DNA from 4 places in the Paenibacillus sp. DS2015 genome. Region 4 is predicted to be linked to each of the others. Evidence: predicted binding sites of a transcription regulator. Region 4 holds the regulator's gene; each other region holds the start of a gene.

Region 1 (4,405 bases), on a different contig from region 4:
TTTATCGGCCGTTATCCCGTTGGCAGGATGGATGACAGATAAGTACGGAGCTAAACGGATATTCCTGATCACGATTACTTTATTCACGCTTGGATCTGTGCTTTGTTCACTGGCTCAGACCGCAGATCAACTTATTATATTCAGAATTATCCAAGGACTTGGCGGTGGTATGGTTGCTCCGATCGGGATGGCCATGGTCTTCAGACTTGCTCCACCTGAGAAGAGAGGGGCGGTTATGGGGATGCTAGGTATTCCCATGCTACTTGCTCCTGCTGCTGGACCTATTCTATCAGGTTGGCTGATCGAAGTTGCCTCATGGCATTGGATTTTCCTTATTAACGTACCCATCGGTATCGCTGCTGTTATTGTAGGTATTAAGTTCCTTCCTAAATTTGAGAACAAGAAGGTTCCTTCCTTGGATATTCTCGGAATGATTCTCGCACCCATCGCATTTGCCATGTTAGCCTATGGTGTGAGTGAGGGAGCAGCAGATTGGACATCTATAAATGCGAGAGTTGGATTGATTGTTGGTGGCGTTGCGCTCATCCTCTTTATCATTGTAGAGCTTAAACAGAAAGAACCTTTGTTAGAGCTTCGTGTTTTTGGATCCTCTGACTTCACACGCGGTGTGATCTTGTCTTGGATATTTCAGATCGCTATGTTTGGTGCCATTCTGATGATCCCGCTATATTTACAAAATGTAAGAGGTTTTACTGCGCTAGAAAGTGGTTATACGACACTGGCTCAGGCCCTAGCTTCGATGGTCTTTATGCCTATTGGAGGGAAACTGTTCGATAAGTGGGGTGCTCGACCACTTGCTCTGGTGGGTATGACAATAATATCTGTAGGCTTATTCATGCTTTCTCAGATAACCGTAGATACGGCGATATTTATGGTCGTACTTCCACTTATTCTTATGGGAGCAGGAATGGGTCTAACGATGATGCCACTAAATACCCATGTATTGAACGCAGCTCCACGTAGACTTGTAAACCGTGTAACTCCTTTAACAGCAGCTACACAACAAGTTGTCACATCATTTGCTATCGCTGGACTGACTGGATATCTAACTTCCAAAATAGTGAGTTATACGACGACTTCATCTACACCTGAAAACCCTCTACCAAGTATAGCATCTGCCTTCGGTGATACCTTCTTCTTGACAGCTTGTATTGCGGTTGCCGGACTATTGTTAAGCGTAATCTTGCGCAAACCACGGATGAAACCAGGCGATGAACTTGCAGAAGGTGAAGAAATGCCTGATGTAAAGACGATGATTTCACATTAATTTAAATTAGAGAAAATGAAGATTATTACACAAAAGGATGTCCCACTGGCCATGAAATGGCTGTAGGACATCCTTTTGTGTGTCAAGAGTCAACATTATTTTGAAAAATTCTGAGCCACCAATAAATGCTATCAAATCCGGATCCATTGCGTGGAACAGCGTTTAAATTATATTCGAAATCTGCTTCTTGCCAATCAATTAGAACTGACTCCATTTCTCCCTAAGCCCTAAACTTCCATTGCACTGGCTAGTGTGACGAGCTTTCTTATCGTTTCCCAGTTACGTATGGTCGAAGGTACGGCCAACTTCTGAATGTTATTGACAAGTTTAGAATTGCGTATACTATGACGGAATAAAAGGTGGATCTCACGGCCTTCTAGTCTATAATCATCATCTTTACTTCTGGAAGTGTTCAGTCGTTCAATCTGTTCTTGTGAAGGTTCTTCAAGCAATAGGGAAACGTAGAGACTCTCTCCTACAGATGAGGCCTCCGCTTCGGAAACTTCTTCTTCTGAGAATAGGCAATTCTCTGAAATTCTCTTTAACTCCTCGGCCGTTCTAATAATAACAATGATCGAGAAACCAAAGACAGCCTTGATTTCATGTTCAATTCGCTTTCGTAGCGGCTCGACCTCTTCATTCGATTCAAATAGAACATTTCCGCTTTGAATATATGTCTGAACTCGGCTCAGACCCATCGCTTCGAATGTACGCTTCAATTCGGCCATCTTAATCTTATTCTTTCCACCCACATTAATCCCTCGTAACAGCGCAATATAGACCGTCATCTCAAGCACTTCCCTCTATTGGTTTATTATTTTAGCCTGAATGGTGATTATAGTACATCGGCATGGCATACTGTGATTATAATCATTCATGTGATGTGAAACAATTCATATGATGTGAAATAATTCACGTTTAATATTATATTGTGATATATGTAACGTTTCTTATCAAATCAATTGCGTTACAATAGAATTAAATACACAAGATTTGAAGTATTAATTGGATCAAAGGAGATCATACACATGGCCTATTACAAACCGCAGCAAATAGCTGAACTAACGGTAGAAACAGGGACAAAGAAAGCACATAATCCATTATTAACGGTACTTATACTTGGTTTCTTAGGTGGTGCTTTTATCGCACTTGGCTTTTTATTAGATATCCGTGTTATTGCGGGAGCGCCTAAGGAATGGGAAACTATCGCTAATTTTATTGGAGCTTCTATCTTCCCAGTAGGTTTAATACTCGTACTTTTGGCTGGTGGTGAACTGTTAACGGGTAATATGATGGCTGTACCCCTTGCGTGGATGGCTAAGAAGATCTCATTCGCTGCCGTTCTGAAGAATCTCATTCTGATTACGTTAAGTAACTTTGTGGGTGCGTTATTTATCGCCTATTTCTTCGGACACATCGTAGGCCTCACAGGGAGTGGCGTATATTTAGATAAGGTAGTTGATATGGCAGGCCATAAATTAGATGTTAGTTTCGTACAGGCTTTCGTTTCAGGTATTGGTTGTAACTGGTTAGTAGCTTTGGCTGTGTGGCTATCATATGGTGCAGATAATATGAGCGGCAAAATTATGGGGATCTGGTTTCCGACAATGGCTTTCGTGGCTATTGGATTCCAGCACGTCGTGGCGAATATGTTCCTTATCCCGGCAGCCATTTTTGAAGGATATTATTCATGGGGAGAGTACCTGGTGAATTTCGTTCCTGTATGGCTTGGTAATCTGACCGGGGGTGTCGTCTTTGTTGCCGCCGCCTATTGGATGTCTTATTTACGCGAACCAAGTGCCGCCCACGGAACATTACCTAGTCATGTGCAAGCGAAAGATAATAAGCAGAAGCATGCTTGATAGACTAGGGCTGTGAACAGCGGTAGGACATCGCTAAGACAGCAATCGAACAGCAATCGAACATCAAAGTACATCGTAACCATACAGCATCAAAGTATCACAGTATCATCATCGATAGGTCTTCCTTACGAGGGGGCCTTTTTTGAATTACAAATCAAAAAAATTCGCCCTGTTCGAGTTCGGGGGAACGAAACTTGAACAGGGCGAATTTATGATGAAATTCATGGGATATAATAGAAATAATAATCCCTATTCTGCTAGTTATTTTTTACCCTAATCATATAAAATCGAAACACCCTTCAATCTTGTTAGAGTTTTCTTTGCAGAATTGTGGGAGCCGTTTTATGATAGACGTACATATGAAGAGGCAGGAATGGTGAAGAGGTCTATTTTTCAAAGGTAATATAGATTTGAGACATCTGGGAAATGACATCTGAAGAGAATGTTACAAACGCACCCTTATAGAAATAATAGTGTTTAAGCCACAAGGTTGATTATTCTTCGGGCAGTTCGCTCGTGGGGCTACTGATTACGATGTTTGTGTTCCAAGAACTAGGACATAATATGGCAGATGCGGGACTCGTTATTCTTATTCCATCATTAGGTGGAATAGTAGGGAAAATGGTTAGGCGTAATAGCTATATCAAAAAGATAGGTGTTGTAGATTTGTTTAGAAAGGGGTGGTGGGTATGAAATTCAAACAACGTACGATAGCTATCCGTTTATCCGAAATGAAGGATGCGCAGCAAATGATGGATCTAGATGCCATTGTATGGCAGGATTATAATGCTCCTGAACCTCTAAATTGGACCTCACGTGAAGACTTTCTACGTCACTGTCAGCCTGGATTACAGCTTGTTGCGGTCATCGAGGATGAAATCTGCGGCTATGTAGGATTTCGGTATCCAACGTTACTACAGAGCAATCGTCATGTGTATGAGATTAACATCGCTGTACATCCTCGTTATCAGCATGAAGGAATTGGAACAAGATTGATCGAAGCGGTGAAGGAATGGGCAGCTAGTGAAGGCAAGACAAAGTTGAGCTTACGTGTGCTTTCTACGAATCCTAACGCATTGAAATTCTATGAGAAGCTTGGTTTTGTGAGAGAAGGACGACTTATGAATGAGTTCTATGTGAATGGGAACTATGTGGATGATATTTTAATGGGATTCTATTTATAGACTAGTTTGTTAGGGTATCTGATTTCTTTCTCTTAAGAATAGATCTATCTTAATCCTAAATTTAGTGAAGG
Region 2 (4,405 bases), on a different contig from region 4:
AGGATATCGTCGTTTACTTTAGAGATAGCGGCGCTGCACGTTTTCCCAGTGAACAATTACTGCTGGATTTAGCACACCAATTATTAGAAGCTCAATCCCAAGGTAAGAGTGCGACACAGCTGTTTGGGCCTGATCCAGAAGAATATAGCAGCCTGAAGGTAAAGAATATGCCCAAGAAGAAAACGACGTCAGGAATACGATATTATGTCATGATCCCTTGGATCGCTCTGACATTATTCTTCTTCATTGAGACAATTATTGGATTCACGGCACAATCGCTCGGTCAATCTACCGATAATATTACTCAGATCAGCGTTCTAACGCTTATTATTGTCGCTGGGGGTTCCATCCTACTTGTTGAATCTGTCACTAAATTATTGAATTCTCAGACAGAAGAAGAGCAGGACAACCCTTACCCTTCTAAACCTAAATTAACACTTAAGGGGATGGGCATATACGTAGTCATTCTGCTTATTGTGATGTTTGTTGGGTTTACATTCAGCAGCGCTCTCCCTAGCTTTAGCGTGGAGCCTTGGATAAGCCTAATGATTACCGTCATCGGAGCCCTGGGATGGGGATTATTTTTCAGAAATAATTAAATAACTCGTAGAAAGTCCATATTTGCAGAAACTCCAAGCTTTCATGGACATCTTAGAGCAGAACAAATACAAACTGAATTCCACAGTAGAGCAATATCGCAAAAGTAATTTTCCCATCTAAAAGTGCAGTGACTCAAAAATCAAAGAAGCCCTCTCAAGCATACAAATGGAGAACTCGCTCCTGTATGTTTTGAAAGGGCTATTTTTCCCGAACAATTAACTTATCATGACATCTATTTATCTCTTTGCTTAAGTGAGGATGAGTGCATCATAGGCAAGACTCGGCAAGATTCCTTCTTCCTTCTATATGGCTATTCGGACAGTATACGTTTTTGTCCCTCAATTGCGCGGATTGGAGCGATATTTTGTGTAAACTCAAGTGTGCCCATATATTGGCCTGCCTCATCACGGACGGCGAAATAACGAATATAGATAAATTTATCTTTTATCGCAATCCAGAAGTCCTCAGCATCCTTGCGGCCCGCTTTGAAATCCTCCAGTAGCTTCTCTACCACATGTACGCTTTGTGGTGGATGGCAGTTCTGCACCGTACGACCAATGACAGCTTTAGTTCTAGCAAATATACGTTCCTTCCCGTGAGAGAAATAACGAACAACGTCGTTCTCATCAATAAACGTCAGATCCACAGGCAAATGATTCAGCACCGTCTCCAACTGGTGTAACGATAATAGCCCTGTCTCAAAGCGGATAAACCCTTGCGGTGCAGTTCCTTCTCCTTCTTGCTGCTGTACGGTATCTTCTGGATCTGCTGCCCGCTCCGGTATCCATTCCTGTTCTGGCGATGTCAGACAGAAACCAATCTCGTCACTCTCCCGCGCAATCTTGACCCATTCGTCCTCGGTTAGCTTCTCTAGTGCCATCGGCATTAGAATATTTTCCTCTTTAAAAATCATCTCGTTGACTTCCTTAATCATATGCGTAAGTCGTTCGCCAATCTCTATTTTGTCCCCATTATATTGACTAAGAAGTACCTTGGCTTCTTTAATCATGCCACGGATCCCATCGTCAACGCCCCACATCACCTTGGTAGGTCCGAAAATCCCGTATTTCTCGAGGTATGGAAACAATAGATTTTCTTTCCGACTGTAGTGCTTATCGAGATCCAACAGTAGGTTTAAATCCTCCAATAACTTAAAGATCATTTCTTCACTGTCATTTTTCTGGAATTTACCCACATGTAATTCTAGGCGGAAATTTATCAACCGTTCAATTTCACGGTTCTCCAGCTTGAATGTATGCACAGGGTGCCCCGGTTGCTCCTCCGGTTTAGAAGAGCGATGAATTTGTTCAATTGATCCTTTGAATATCGCCGTATGCACCGAGCACAAACGCTGCACCTCAGATACCGGTATGCCCTCTTCCGTCATCAGCGAATGCTCCATAGCTGAAATCTCCGCCACCGTAACGTCACCGACGGCTTCGGCGAAGCGCGCTTTGACTTCCTCCACACTCTTACCTGCATGTAGCTCTTTGATGATCTCCTTAAGCATGGCTTGACGGCGGGTTTGCTCCGGTACATCCACTTCACGATTGTTAATTAGTTCGCTCATTCGTATCCTCTCCTTATCGAATCCTAGTTAAATAAGATGATCTATTCTAGAACCTTGAACCCATAGTGCTGAAAAGTCAGCTTAACGGTGTCGATGTCCATTTTTTTCAACTTAATTCCTTTAGACAAGGTCATGAATCGACCTGCAGTCTGCAACATACCCGGTTTGACAATATCGCAAAATCCCAGTTCAACCATAATGTCGATGACCTCTGGATATCGATTCACCCATTCATATATCGATTCTTCCATCTTTAGCACCTTTTCCATGTGCCTCTTCTCCTTTATTGAGAACTCTTCTCAAACTCAGATTATCATGGAGACTATCAGAGGATTGTGATTCCAATCACAAACAATAAAAGATGCCTTCGACCACACAAATTCAAAAATACTCACACCTAACTTCAAGGCATCACATCATTATTTTCCATAGCAAAAAGACTATCCCTTCCTGAGCTACACCTAATGGTTAGACGCGACTAACCATTGGAGGTGCAGTTCAAGCGAGAGACAGCCTCTTATTCTGATTTATTCGAATGGACACTGGCTTATTATAGCGTTACACCTGTCTTAAATATCGCAATTTCACGGAAATTATTCTTCTCATTATTGACAGGTTCACCACTCGCAACATGAATAATGTAGTTAATAAAATCGCGTAGCACCTCATCCGCCGAGCCATCCTCTACCAGCACACCCGCATTGTAATCGATCCAGTGACGTTTAGCTTCATACAGAGGAGAATTTGTGGACACCTTCATGGTTGGCACGAAGGTGCCAAAAGGAGTTCCCCGCCCCGTAGTGAAGATGACCAGTTGGCACCCTGCTGCCGCAAGTGCGGAGGAGGCTACCAGGTCATTGCCCGGCGCATTGAGCAAATTTAACCCTTTGTGGCTAATAGACTCCCCATATTTCAATACATCCATAACGATGGAGGTACCAGATTTCTGTGTACAACCCAGTGACTTATCCTCCAATGTAGTGATTCCGCCAGCTTTATTACCTGGAGAAGGATTCTCGTATACCGGTTGTTTGTGATCCAGAAAGTATTGTTTGAAATCATTAATCAGATCGACGATCTTGTGGAAAACAACCTCGTTTGCTGCTCGCTCCATCAGAATCTTCTCTGCGCCGAACATTTCTGGTACTTCTGTGAGGACTGTTGTACCGCCCTGAGCGGCCATGTAATCCGACAGGCGTCCCAAAAGTGGATTAGCTGTAATCCCCGACAGACCATCGGATCCACCACACTTCAGACCTATTTTTAGCTCAGATAGGGCCACCTCTACACGATGATCATCCTGTACATGATTGTAAATCTCCTTCAGGAGCTTCACACCCTCTTCAACCTCGTTATTCACTTCTTGGGATACTAGGAACTTCACACGATTCTCATCGTAACATCCGAGCGACTCTTTAAATTCCTGCATATTGTTGTTCTCACAACCCAGTCCGAGCACAAGCACACCGCCCGCATTAGGATGCTTCACAGCATTGCCTAGAATCGTACGGGTATTAGAATGATCATCCCCTAATTGGGAGCAGCCATAGCTGTGCTTCAGCACTAGCAGATTATCGAATGGCGCAATATCTCCGATCTCAGCTCTGAAGGTGTTAATGATTTGCTCAGCCACACCATTTACACAACCGACCGTTGGAACAATCCACAACTCGTTGCGAATTCCTACAGCTCCATCCTTACGTCTATAACCTTTGAAGGTCAGATTCTCCATAGAAAAAGGATTCGCTGTCAGCTTCTGTTCGAAGCTGTACTCCTCTACCCCTGTCAGATTGGTCTTGGTGTTATGTGTATGCACCCATTGACCCGGCGCGATAGGCGCTATTGCGTGACCGATCGGGTAACCGTATTTCAATACATGTTCCCCCTCGTTAATAAGGTTCAGTGCAATTTTATGACCTCTAGCAATGGCCTCCGTTATTGCAATTTCCTTCATACCGATCACGATTGTGTCACCCACGCTATAATCTTTGAGTGCCACAGCCACATTATCGACTTCATTAATTTGCAGTATCTCTTTCATGATCTTCGTCCTCCTTGTATACCTCCACAATCATAATCTTAAGGGTGTACAGACTATTACATGACAAGTTGCAGAGCTAACTTCATCCCCGCCTTCTCGATCGCAATTAAACCTTCAGTAACCTTGTCCGTAAGTCCAGCCACTTCATTCAGATTACAGCCCCAATGATGAGATGCTGCCAGTACATCCGTAAC
Region 3 (4,405 bases), on a different contig from region 4:
TCTTGCGGGGATGTCCAATGAGGATGTTGGCATTATTCGTAGATCAGCGCTACTACATGATATCGGAAAGATTGGTATTAGTGATGGTGTTCTGCTCAAGGAAGGCCAATTGACAAAGGATGAATTCGATCATATCAAGACCCATACTACAATGGGAGTAAATATATTAGAGCAGATTCAGCCTAAAGAAGCGATAATTCCGTATCTTTCAGGTGTAAGATCTCATCATGAGCGTTTCGATGGTAAGGGATATCCGGATGGGCTGGTGGCGGAGGAAATTCCGAGAGTGGGGCGAATTATTGCTGTAGCAGATGCCTATGATGCTATGACCTCAGATCGTCCTTATCGTAGAGGGATGGGATATAAGCAGGCGCTTTCTATCCTTGAAGAAGGAAGAGGGACCCAGTGGGATCCTACGTATGCTCAGTTATTCGTAGATTACATGAGGGAAAAGGAACAATTATAGCGTGATATCACAGTACAGTTGCATGCTAGCAGTAAAAGAATAGAGATAGTTAAATCCCCTGAATGCTTGAGCATCAAGCCATTCAGGGGGTTTTTTAGGATTATGGAGCGAATGCAACTGTACTGGTATGCAGTCCTTATGGGATGAAGAGGAGGTCGTATAATCTTGGACACACAACTATTTCTCAGTGCTAGTGACTAGTGTGTACTCATCATTGGTCTTTTCAAGCAGTTCTAGGAAGCCTGGCGAAGCGTAAAGTTTCTTATCTTTAGTGATGAATAGAGCTTCCGTATTGTCCAAATTCTCAATAAATTTCAAACCCTCCTCAATGCCTAAGGCATAGACGCTGGTGGACAACCCATCAGCATCAATAGATTTATCTGTGAGGATGGTCAAGCTACTCAAATTATTATCGATAGGGAATCCGGTCTTTGAATCAAGAAGGTGATGGTAATGCTTTCCGTCTTCAACGAAGAATCGTTCATAAATTCCGGATGTGACAATCGTCTGGTTATCTACATGAATATTTCCAATAGGATTTCCGCGAGCTTCATTTGGATCTTGAATTCCAATCGTCCAGAGCTGATCTCCAGGCTTCTTACCCATGGCAAATACATTTCCGCCAAGGTCGATGATGGCGCTCTTGAATCCTTTGTCCTGAAGGTATTCAACGATTCGATCCGCGGCATAACCTTTAGCAATAGCTCCTAGATCGATGGACATCCCTTGTTCATTCAGATAAATTTCTTTCTTGTCAGAATTGAGAATAACGTCTTCATAATCAATAACCTTCATCGCTTCTTCGATCTGATCTGCACTGGGAACATGTGCCCCCTCATGACCAATATTCCACAGTGAGACAAGAGGGCCGATAGCCAGGTTGAATCCACCTTTAGAGCGTTCTGAATAGTCGAGTGCTTTGGAGACTACCATGAAAGTTTCATCGGATACCTGTACAGGTTGGATTCCTGCATTTCTATTGACATCTGCGATCTCACTGTTATCGTTACTTCGGTTCATTTGAATCTCAATGGTATCCAGAATTTGTTTGATATCTGTAAAGTTCTGTTCCGTAGTCCCGCCATCGTATACCTTCACTTGAACAATGGTATCAAAAACATAGAATGATTTCGACACGGGCTCGACTTTTACACTGGAGGATTGTTTCGAGTCTCCGCACCCCGTTAAAATGATGACAAAAGCTAGTAATAGTAGCAGTGGTGTCATTGTTCTTTTCATCATGAATGGCCCCCCCATTTTATCCTTGAATTCGACATGGATTATAACAAAAACATGCGGTAAACGAGTGTGATAAATATCATAAATAGAGCAACTATTCATTTAAATTATCTCTAATTTGATGTTTCTGTGACATCCTTCAAATTTGAGGGATTTTGCATTGATGCATCAAGGAATCATGGGTATAATTAAGACGTCTAAGATTTAGATAATTAAAATATAAGAGGTTGTTCAAAAAGCCGATGCGGAAAACGTGAATTTTTGAACACGCACTATAGGGGAGTTATCCATGAAACGCGGAGATCTACTTATCATTACGATCGTTGTTGCAGTGGCTTTGATGTTCTTAGTTCCTAGGTGGCTTCCTGAAAATGAAAGTGAAAAAAGTCACATGGTTCCACTTACGGCAGACATTACGGTGGATGGAGAGTTATATAGGACCGTAACGTTAACGAAGGAAGAACAAATTTTTGATATCGATACGACACGAGGTCACAACATTATTAAAGTACATGACTACGGAATTGAAATGGTTGATGCAGACTGTGCAGATAAAGTATGTATAACATCGTTTGGATTTATTACCAAGTCTAAGCAGAGTATCATCTGTCTGCCGCATCGAGTGATGGTTGAAATTAATGGGATACAAGACGTAGGAGATGAGCCTGATGCCGTTGTCCAATGAGGAATCCACGTTAGCCTTGAAAAAAACAGTGATTATTGCCATTTTTGCTGCTGTTGCGGTTGTACTGAGTATCGTAGAGTCTATTATTCCTATTAATATACAGCTACCAGGGGCGAAGTTAGGGCTTGCTAATATTATGATTCTCACCTGTTTATATTTTTTGCGTGGACGTGATGCACTCTTACTTGTCGTCATGAAAACCGTGGTGACAGCTTTTATTTTTGGAACTTTTTCGAGTCTACTATTTAGTTTATTGGGTTCTCTGTTTAGCTTTATCGTCATGTTCGCCATGATGAAATTAGGACGTAAACAAATCAGCCTCATTGGGGTCAGTATTGTAGGCGGGGTGGCACATAACTTCGGGCAAATTACAGCAGCTTCGATTGTGTTTCGAACGACTAATATTTATTATTATATGCCGCTGCTGCTTCTGACCGGCTTGGTGACAGGGATTCTAGTTGGGATCGCAGTTCAATATTTAGTCCCTTCTCTATCTAAGCTATCTTTGTTTGAAGATTTTCAAACCAAACCTTGATTAGGAAGGGGGAAACAACATGTTATCGCATCAAGCAGGGTTGGAGGGAAATATTGCAGCTGGAATTGTTGAGAATCGACGAGATCCCGTTATTGAATTCACGGGTGTACGCTCAGGCTATGGGAAGGATCATCCCGTGTTGGAAGATATCTCACTAAGTATTCCTCAGGGGCAATGGGTGACGTTAGTTGGAGCAAATGGCTGTGGAAAATCAACGCTAGTAAAGCTCATTAATGGATTGCTCCCTATGACTGAAGGGCAGATTTCAGTAAAGGGTATGGAACTTATCTCAATAAACGTAGGAGATATACGGAAGAAGGTTGGGATGGTCTTTCAGAATCCTGACAATCAATTTATTGGAGCCACGGTGGAAGAGGATATTGTATTTGGTCTTGAGGGTCAATGCCTTTCAATAGAAGAGATGGAGAAACGGCTTGCTTCTTATGCTACTAAGCTTGGGATTACGGAATTATTACATAAGCATCCTAATGAGCTATCTGGAGGGCAGAAACAAAGGGTAGCGATTGCATCTATTCTAGCAATGGAGCCAGAAGTTGTAATCTTCGATGAAGCCTCCTCTATGTTAGATGAGAAGACAAGAAATGAGTTAACTAGGATTGTATCTGACATGCATCAAAGTGGACAATACACCATTCTATCGATTACTCATGATGCGGAAGAAATAGCAGCTTCAGAGCGAGTATTGGCATTGCATGAAGGGAAGTTAATTGCTGATATAACACCAGTAGATCTGTTCCGGAATGATGAGTTGCTACGAAAGTGCCATCTGGTAGCACCCTTTGCCGTAAGGCTTAGGAATGAGCTACACCATCGAGGAATAGATTTGCTCGATCTTGACTGTATCAAGGAACTACGGGAGGGAAACTAAATATGGCTATTACATTCGATCAGGTAAGTTATATTTATGACTCTCGTAGTGTATGGAGCCAGATGGCGTTACACCAAGTAAATTTGCATCTGGAATTAGGAACGTTAATCGGAGTTTCGGGGGCGACTGGGTCTGGTAAATCCACGCTGATGCAAATGTTTAACGGTATATTACAACCGACTGAAGGATCTGTACAGATATTAGATGTCGCCATCCGTGCAGGCGAGAAAGCGAAGAAGCTGAAGGAATTACGCAAAAGAGTGGGTCTCGTCTTCCAATTTCCGGAGCAACAGCTGTTCGAGGATACGGTGGAGAAGGATCTATGTTTTGGTCCTTTGAACTTTGGATGTACTTTGGATGAAGCGAAGCAACGAGCAGTCACTGCGATGGAACGCATGGGTCTTGATATATCGCTTCTGTCACGTAATCCGTTCCAATTAAGTGGCGGTCAAATGCGTAAAGTTGCGATTGCCTCAGTACTGGCAATGGACCCAGACATATTGGTATTAGATGAGCCTACAGCAACATTAGATCCTGTGAGTCGGGCAGAGTTGATTGAATTGCTCCACAAGTTATGTCACGAGGAAGGAC
Region 4 (4,405 bases):
TGTACTGCATCCTGTTCCAAGGCGAGCTGATTATCTTCAGTGAATTGAACCCAGACCATAAGATCTCTCTGTTCGTTATCTTTACCTTCTATAACCCAAGAAATAGTGTCCCACACTGACTTCTGTGTATCCGTTACTTTTACTAGCTCTGTATTTTGTTTGGCAGCAGTGATCGCGAGCGCTTCCTGACTGTGTTGATCTTGAATGATATATATGTAATATCTATAAAGTCCAAACAATATCAGCAGAAAAATAACAACACCAAAAAAAAACCACTTTTTTTTGTTCTTCACTTGAACTTCCTTTCTCCGAGAGTGAGACCCCTGCTGTTAACGAGACAACAAGCCCTCGAATGCTAACTGTGCTTCACGACGAATGCGTTCTTCATCGAGCGTTAGACAAGCTCCGTGTTTCACAACCTGTTTACCATCAACCCATACATGTTCAACATCTTTAGCACTTGCTGAATATACAACATGAGAGATGAAGTCAGTATGAGGTAAGAAATGAGCTTGATCTGTATTTACAGCAATGAAGTCCGCTTTCATGCCAGGAGCAAGACTTCCTACACGGTCTAGGAATAGAGAATTAGCTCCATACACAGTACCCATACGTAGCGCCTCTGCCGCAGGAATGGCTGTTGGATCTCCCGAGATCCCTTTGTGTATTAATGCAGCTAGTCGCATTTCTTCAAACATATCTAAGTTGTTATTACTTGCCGCTCCATCGGTCCCTAAAGAAACAGTAACACCTGCTTTCAACAGATCTGTCACTCGTGCGATACCACTTGCGAGCTTCAAATTGCTACCTGGATTATGCGATACACCGACATTATTTTTAGCCAATATGTCAATTTCCTTATCGTTTAAGTGAACACCATGTGCTACCAAGGAAGGTCGTGTAAACATCCCTAACTTCTCTAAATGCTCCACGGGTCTGAGGCCATAATCATTCACATTCTGCTGGACTTCAGTCAACGTTTCAGACATATGCGTGTGCATAGGTAGATCTAAATCATGAGCCGCTTGTACAAATCTCTCAAAGAAAGCTGGAGGGCATGTATAAGGTGCATGTGGGGAAATCATCGTAGTGATCCTTCCATCTGCTTGCCCATTCCAATCCTTAGCGAAGGCAATGGCTTCTTTGATCTTTTCATTCTGAACTTCTTCAGAACATAGACCAATAACCCCCCTCATTAATACGGCTCTCATGCCAGAAGCTTCAACAACATTAGCCACTTGTCCCATATGGTCGTACATATCTAAGAAGGTTGTAGTCCCCCCCTTTAACATTTCCATGACAGACAAGGACGTTCCCCAATACACGTCTTCTGAAGTGAATTTCGCTTCCATTGGCCACATTTTTTCTTGAAGCCACACTTGAAGTGCTAGATCATCTCCATACCCTCTCAGTAATGACATTGCAGCGTGCCCATGCGTATTAACTAATCCAGGTAAAAAGAACAAATGAGTCCCATCAATCACGGGAATATCTTGTTCAACAGGGGGTGCTTGTTCTCCAATGTACGTAATGAGATCATCTTCAATAACCATATATCCTCGAATAACCGGTTGTACACTATTCGAAACAGCAAAGGTTCCGTTCTTAATGATCCACTTCGTCGGTGAGCTTGTCATCCATTTCTTCTTCCTTTCCGTTGTTCAAATAATAAGCTAGACTCAGCATATCTGTTGTAAAGTCAGCAGCATGAATCCGAATATAAGGAGGTGCTTTTAGAATTGTCGGTGCGAAATTCAATATCGCTTCGATGCCTGATTTAATCAGTTGGTCAGCTACGCTTTGTGCCTCATATGCCGGAACTGTAATGATCCCAATTCGAATGTTGTTATTAACAATTGTCGAATGAAGCTCTTCCATCGGTTGTACTTTTAATGTATTAATCTCTGTGCCTATTTTAGGTGTGTAAGAGTCAAACACAGCAATAATTTTCAAATTTTCTTTGAGATACGTATTGTAATTGGACAACGCTTGCCCCAAATTCCCGGCTCCCACCAATACCACATTTATTCGCTGATCAAGATTCAGAATATGGCGAATTTTCTCAATAAGATAAGCAACATCATATCCGATTCCTTTACGACCGAAATCACCGAAATAGGCTAAATCCTTACGGATTTGTGCAGGATTTAGTTCAAGCTTTTGACCCAATTCCTGCGAAGAGACAGTAGCAACTTCTCGGCTTTGAAGCTCCGACAGATACCTTAAATAGATAGGTAATCTGCGGACCACAGCTTCTGATATTTTCTCGGATTTCATTCTTGCTCCTCCTAATTATTGCTATAGAATCTCGCCGATTCAAGATGCCCCACCCTCATGTAGCCATTCAGATATCCGCGGAACCATCTGATTCATTGGCATGTGTTCCATTTTGGGGCCAGGTAGCGAGTACAGGAAATATTTACCGTAATAAGATTCTATAACGCGTGTATCATACACAATAACAATGCCTCGATCACTTGCTGTACGTACAAGTCTGCCAAACCCTTGCTTGAATCGAATCACCGCTTGAGGTACCGATAATTTCATGAAAGGATTCTTCTTCTGTTGTTGCAAAAGCTCACTTTTGGCCTCTACAAGTGGATGATTCGGCGGTTGAAATGGTAAGCGGACGATAGCAAGACAAGTCAACGCTTCCCCAGGTATATCTACACCTTCCCAGAAGCTACTCGTACCTAGCAACACAGAAGCACTACTATCTTGGAATCGGCGAATCAACTTACTTCGACTCCCTGTATCCACTCCCTGACCTAGGACAGTGATATCGCTAGTAGAGAGTGCTTGACGCAAGGGTTCGTGCACTTGACGAAGCATTCGATATGATGTAAATAATACGAGCATTCTACCCTTTGTCACCACGGCTGTATCTGCTAAAGATTTAACCAATGTATTTACGAAGAGCACATCGCCAATGCTCCCCTTCACACTCGGAAAGTCACGCGGAATCACGAGCAGTGCCTGGTCACGATAACGGAACGGCGAGGGTAATTGGACTGTCATTAATCGGTTAGTATCTGCCGCTTCCTGTAGGCCCAAGTTCTCGATCATATACTGAAATGACTTTTCAATCGAAAGTGTAGCAGATGTTAGTATAATACTTTTCTTCTTATCAAAGAATACTTCCTTTAACTGCTTACTCACATCTATAGGAACTGCGAACAATTGTAAGGACTTACTTCTGAAATGACCATTGGCTTCCATCCAATATACATTTCCTTCTTCTTTGAGTGACATGAAGAAGCGAAGATCCTCTTTCTCTGCATTCAGGTCCTTGAATAACCCACTGATATCTGTCACTAAGCTGTCTGAGTTGTACTCATCATGATCGTCTCTAAGTTCATTTATCATTTTCTCGCCTTTGCGAACCACATCGCTCAGGATCACATGTATCTGGTGCTCAAGCGCAGATAAGGCTTCCCAATCTTGTGGTTTCTTCGTAGGCTGTAGACGTAGAACGAACTGACCGGTATCTCCCGGTGCGGCATCACTACGTTCAGGCAGAAGGCTAAACAGCATATCACTAAGTCGATCCCAATGCTCCTTAACTTCAACCAAATCGCCACTTAATCTATCAATAAGTGAAGACCACTCAGAAGCCCGCTCATACCCTGAAGAGGAAATTTGCTGGCGTAAGGCAGGCAATTGCCCACTACGATTATCCTTGTACAGTCGTGTTAAGGTATGCACGATCGTGAAATATTTCATCTGAAGTCCCAGATGCTTACCAGCTACTTCTTCTAAGTGATGAGCCTCATCAATCACCAAATGTTCATACGCTGGTAATAGCTGATGCCCTGCCTTAATATCTGTAAAAAGCTTAGAATGATTCGTAATCACGACATCCGCAATTCCTGCCTCATGCTTCGCTCTATGATAGAAACATTTACGAAACCAAGGACAAGCACGACCTAAGCAAGATTCGGAATCACTGGCTACAGTTTCCCAGAAGTCGCCTCCTCGGCCACCTAAGTTCAGCTCCTCGTCGTCTCCTGTCAACGTCTGTGTTAACCATATTAACATTTGGGCAGCTATAAGCAGGTCTTCCTTGGGATTTGCAAAGTCCTTTTTATTTATTTTATGTTCAAATTTTCTCAAACACAAATAATGCTGTCTACCTTTAAATACAGCAGCCTTAAAAGGAAAAGGGACAACTTCTGTAAGTAAAGGAACATCACGTTCTCGAAGCTGATCCTGAAGATTAATGGTATGGGTGCTTACCATCACCTTTTGGTCGTTCTTGACACTCTGATATATGGCAGGAATCAAATAACCAAGTGATTTCCCCGTACCCGTTCCCGCTTCAATAATAAGATGTTTCTCGTTCTCTAAGGCAGTCATAACCTCACTGAACATAATGCTCTGTGATTCGCGCGCTTCGTACTGAGGC

What was found. The regulator Rex, encoded in region 4, represses fermentation and respiration genes when NADH is low (regulators of the CRP and FNR family bind a similar motif). The targets are predictions, from matches to a motif close to TTGTGAAATATTTCACAA.
Region 1: a site for Rex is predicted at 2,189-2,206, ahead of J2T13_RS17240 (formate/nitrite transporter family protein). Genes of this name have one in related genera too.
Region 2: a site for Rex is predicted at 2,504-2,521, ahead of J2T13_RS10285 (DUF1858 domain-containing protein). Genes of this name have one in related genera too.
Region 3: a site for Rex is predicted at 1,773-1,790, ahead of J2T13_RS23405 (FAD:protein FMN transferase). Genes of this name have one in related genera too.

Annotation. Positions count from the first base shown of each region.
Region 1 is NZ_JBNPWS010000021.1:9,216-13,620, forward strand. Features, by position in the region: gene J2T13_RS17230 (DHA2 family efflux MFS transporter permease subunit) at 1-1,288, shown strand, start outside; gene J2T13_RS17235 (DUF1697 domain-containing protein) at 1,516-2,076, opposite strand; gene J2T13_RS17240 (formate/nitrite transporter family protein) at 2,317-3,150, shown strand; gene J2T13_RS17245 (hypothetical protein) at 3,293-3,427, shown strand; gene J2T13_RS17250 (hypothetical protein) at 3,667-3,843, shown strand; gene J2T13_RS17255 (N-acetyltransferase family protein) at 3,840-4,334, shown strand.
Region 2 is NZ_JBNPWS010000009.1:29,809-34,213, reverse strand. Features, by position in the region: gene J2T13_RS10295 (DUF1129 family protein) at 1-599, shown strand, start outside; gene J2T13_RS10290 (DUF438 domain-containing protein) at 911-2,170, opposite strand; gene J2T13_RS10285 (DUF1858 domain-containing protein) at 2,212-2,439, opposite strand; gene J2T13_RS10280 (UxaA family hydrolase) at 2,721-4,211, opposite strand; gene J2T13_RS10275 (tagaturonate reductase) at 4,268-4,405, opposite strand, start outside.
Region 3 is NZ_JBNPWS010000040.1:15,208-19,612, forward strand. Features, by position in the region: gene J2T13_RS23400 (HD domain-containing phosphohydrolase) at 1-466, shown strand, start outside; gene J2T13_RS23405 (FAD:protein FMN transferase) at 644-1,708, opposite strand; gene J2T13_RS23410 (NusG domain II-containing protein) at 1,995-2,390, shown strand; gene J2T13_RS23415 (Gx transporter family protein) at 2,374-2,925, shown strand; gene J2T13_RS23420 (ATP-binding cassette domain-containing protein) at 2,945-3,814, shown strand; gene J2T13_RS23425 (energy-coupling factor transporter ATPase) at 3,817-4,405, shown strand, end outside.
Region 4 is NZ_JBNPWS010000033.1:32,610-37,014, forward strand. Features, by position in the region: gene J2T13_RS21625 (DUF5590 domain-containing protein) at 1-293, opposite strand, end outside; gene J2T13_RS21630 (amidohydrolase) at 330-1,637, opposite strand; gene J2T13_RS21635 (redox-sensing transcriptional repressor Rex) at 1,606-2,277, opposite strand; gene dinG (ATP-dependent DNA helicase DinG) at 2,317-4,405, opposite strand, start outside.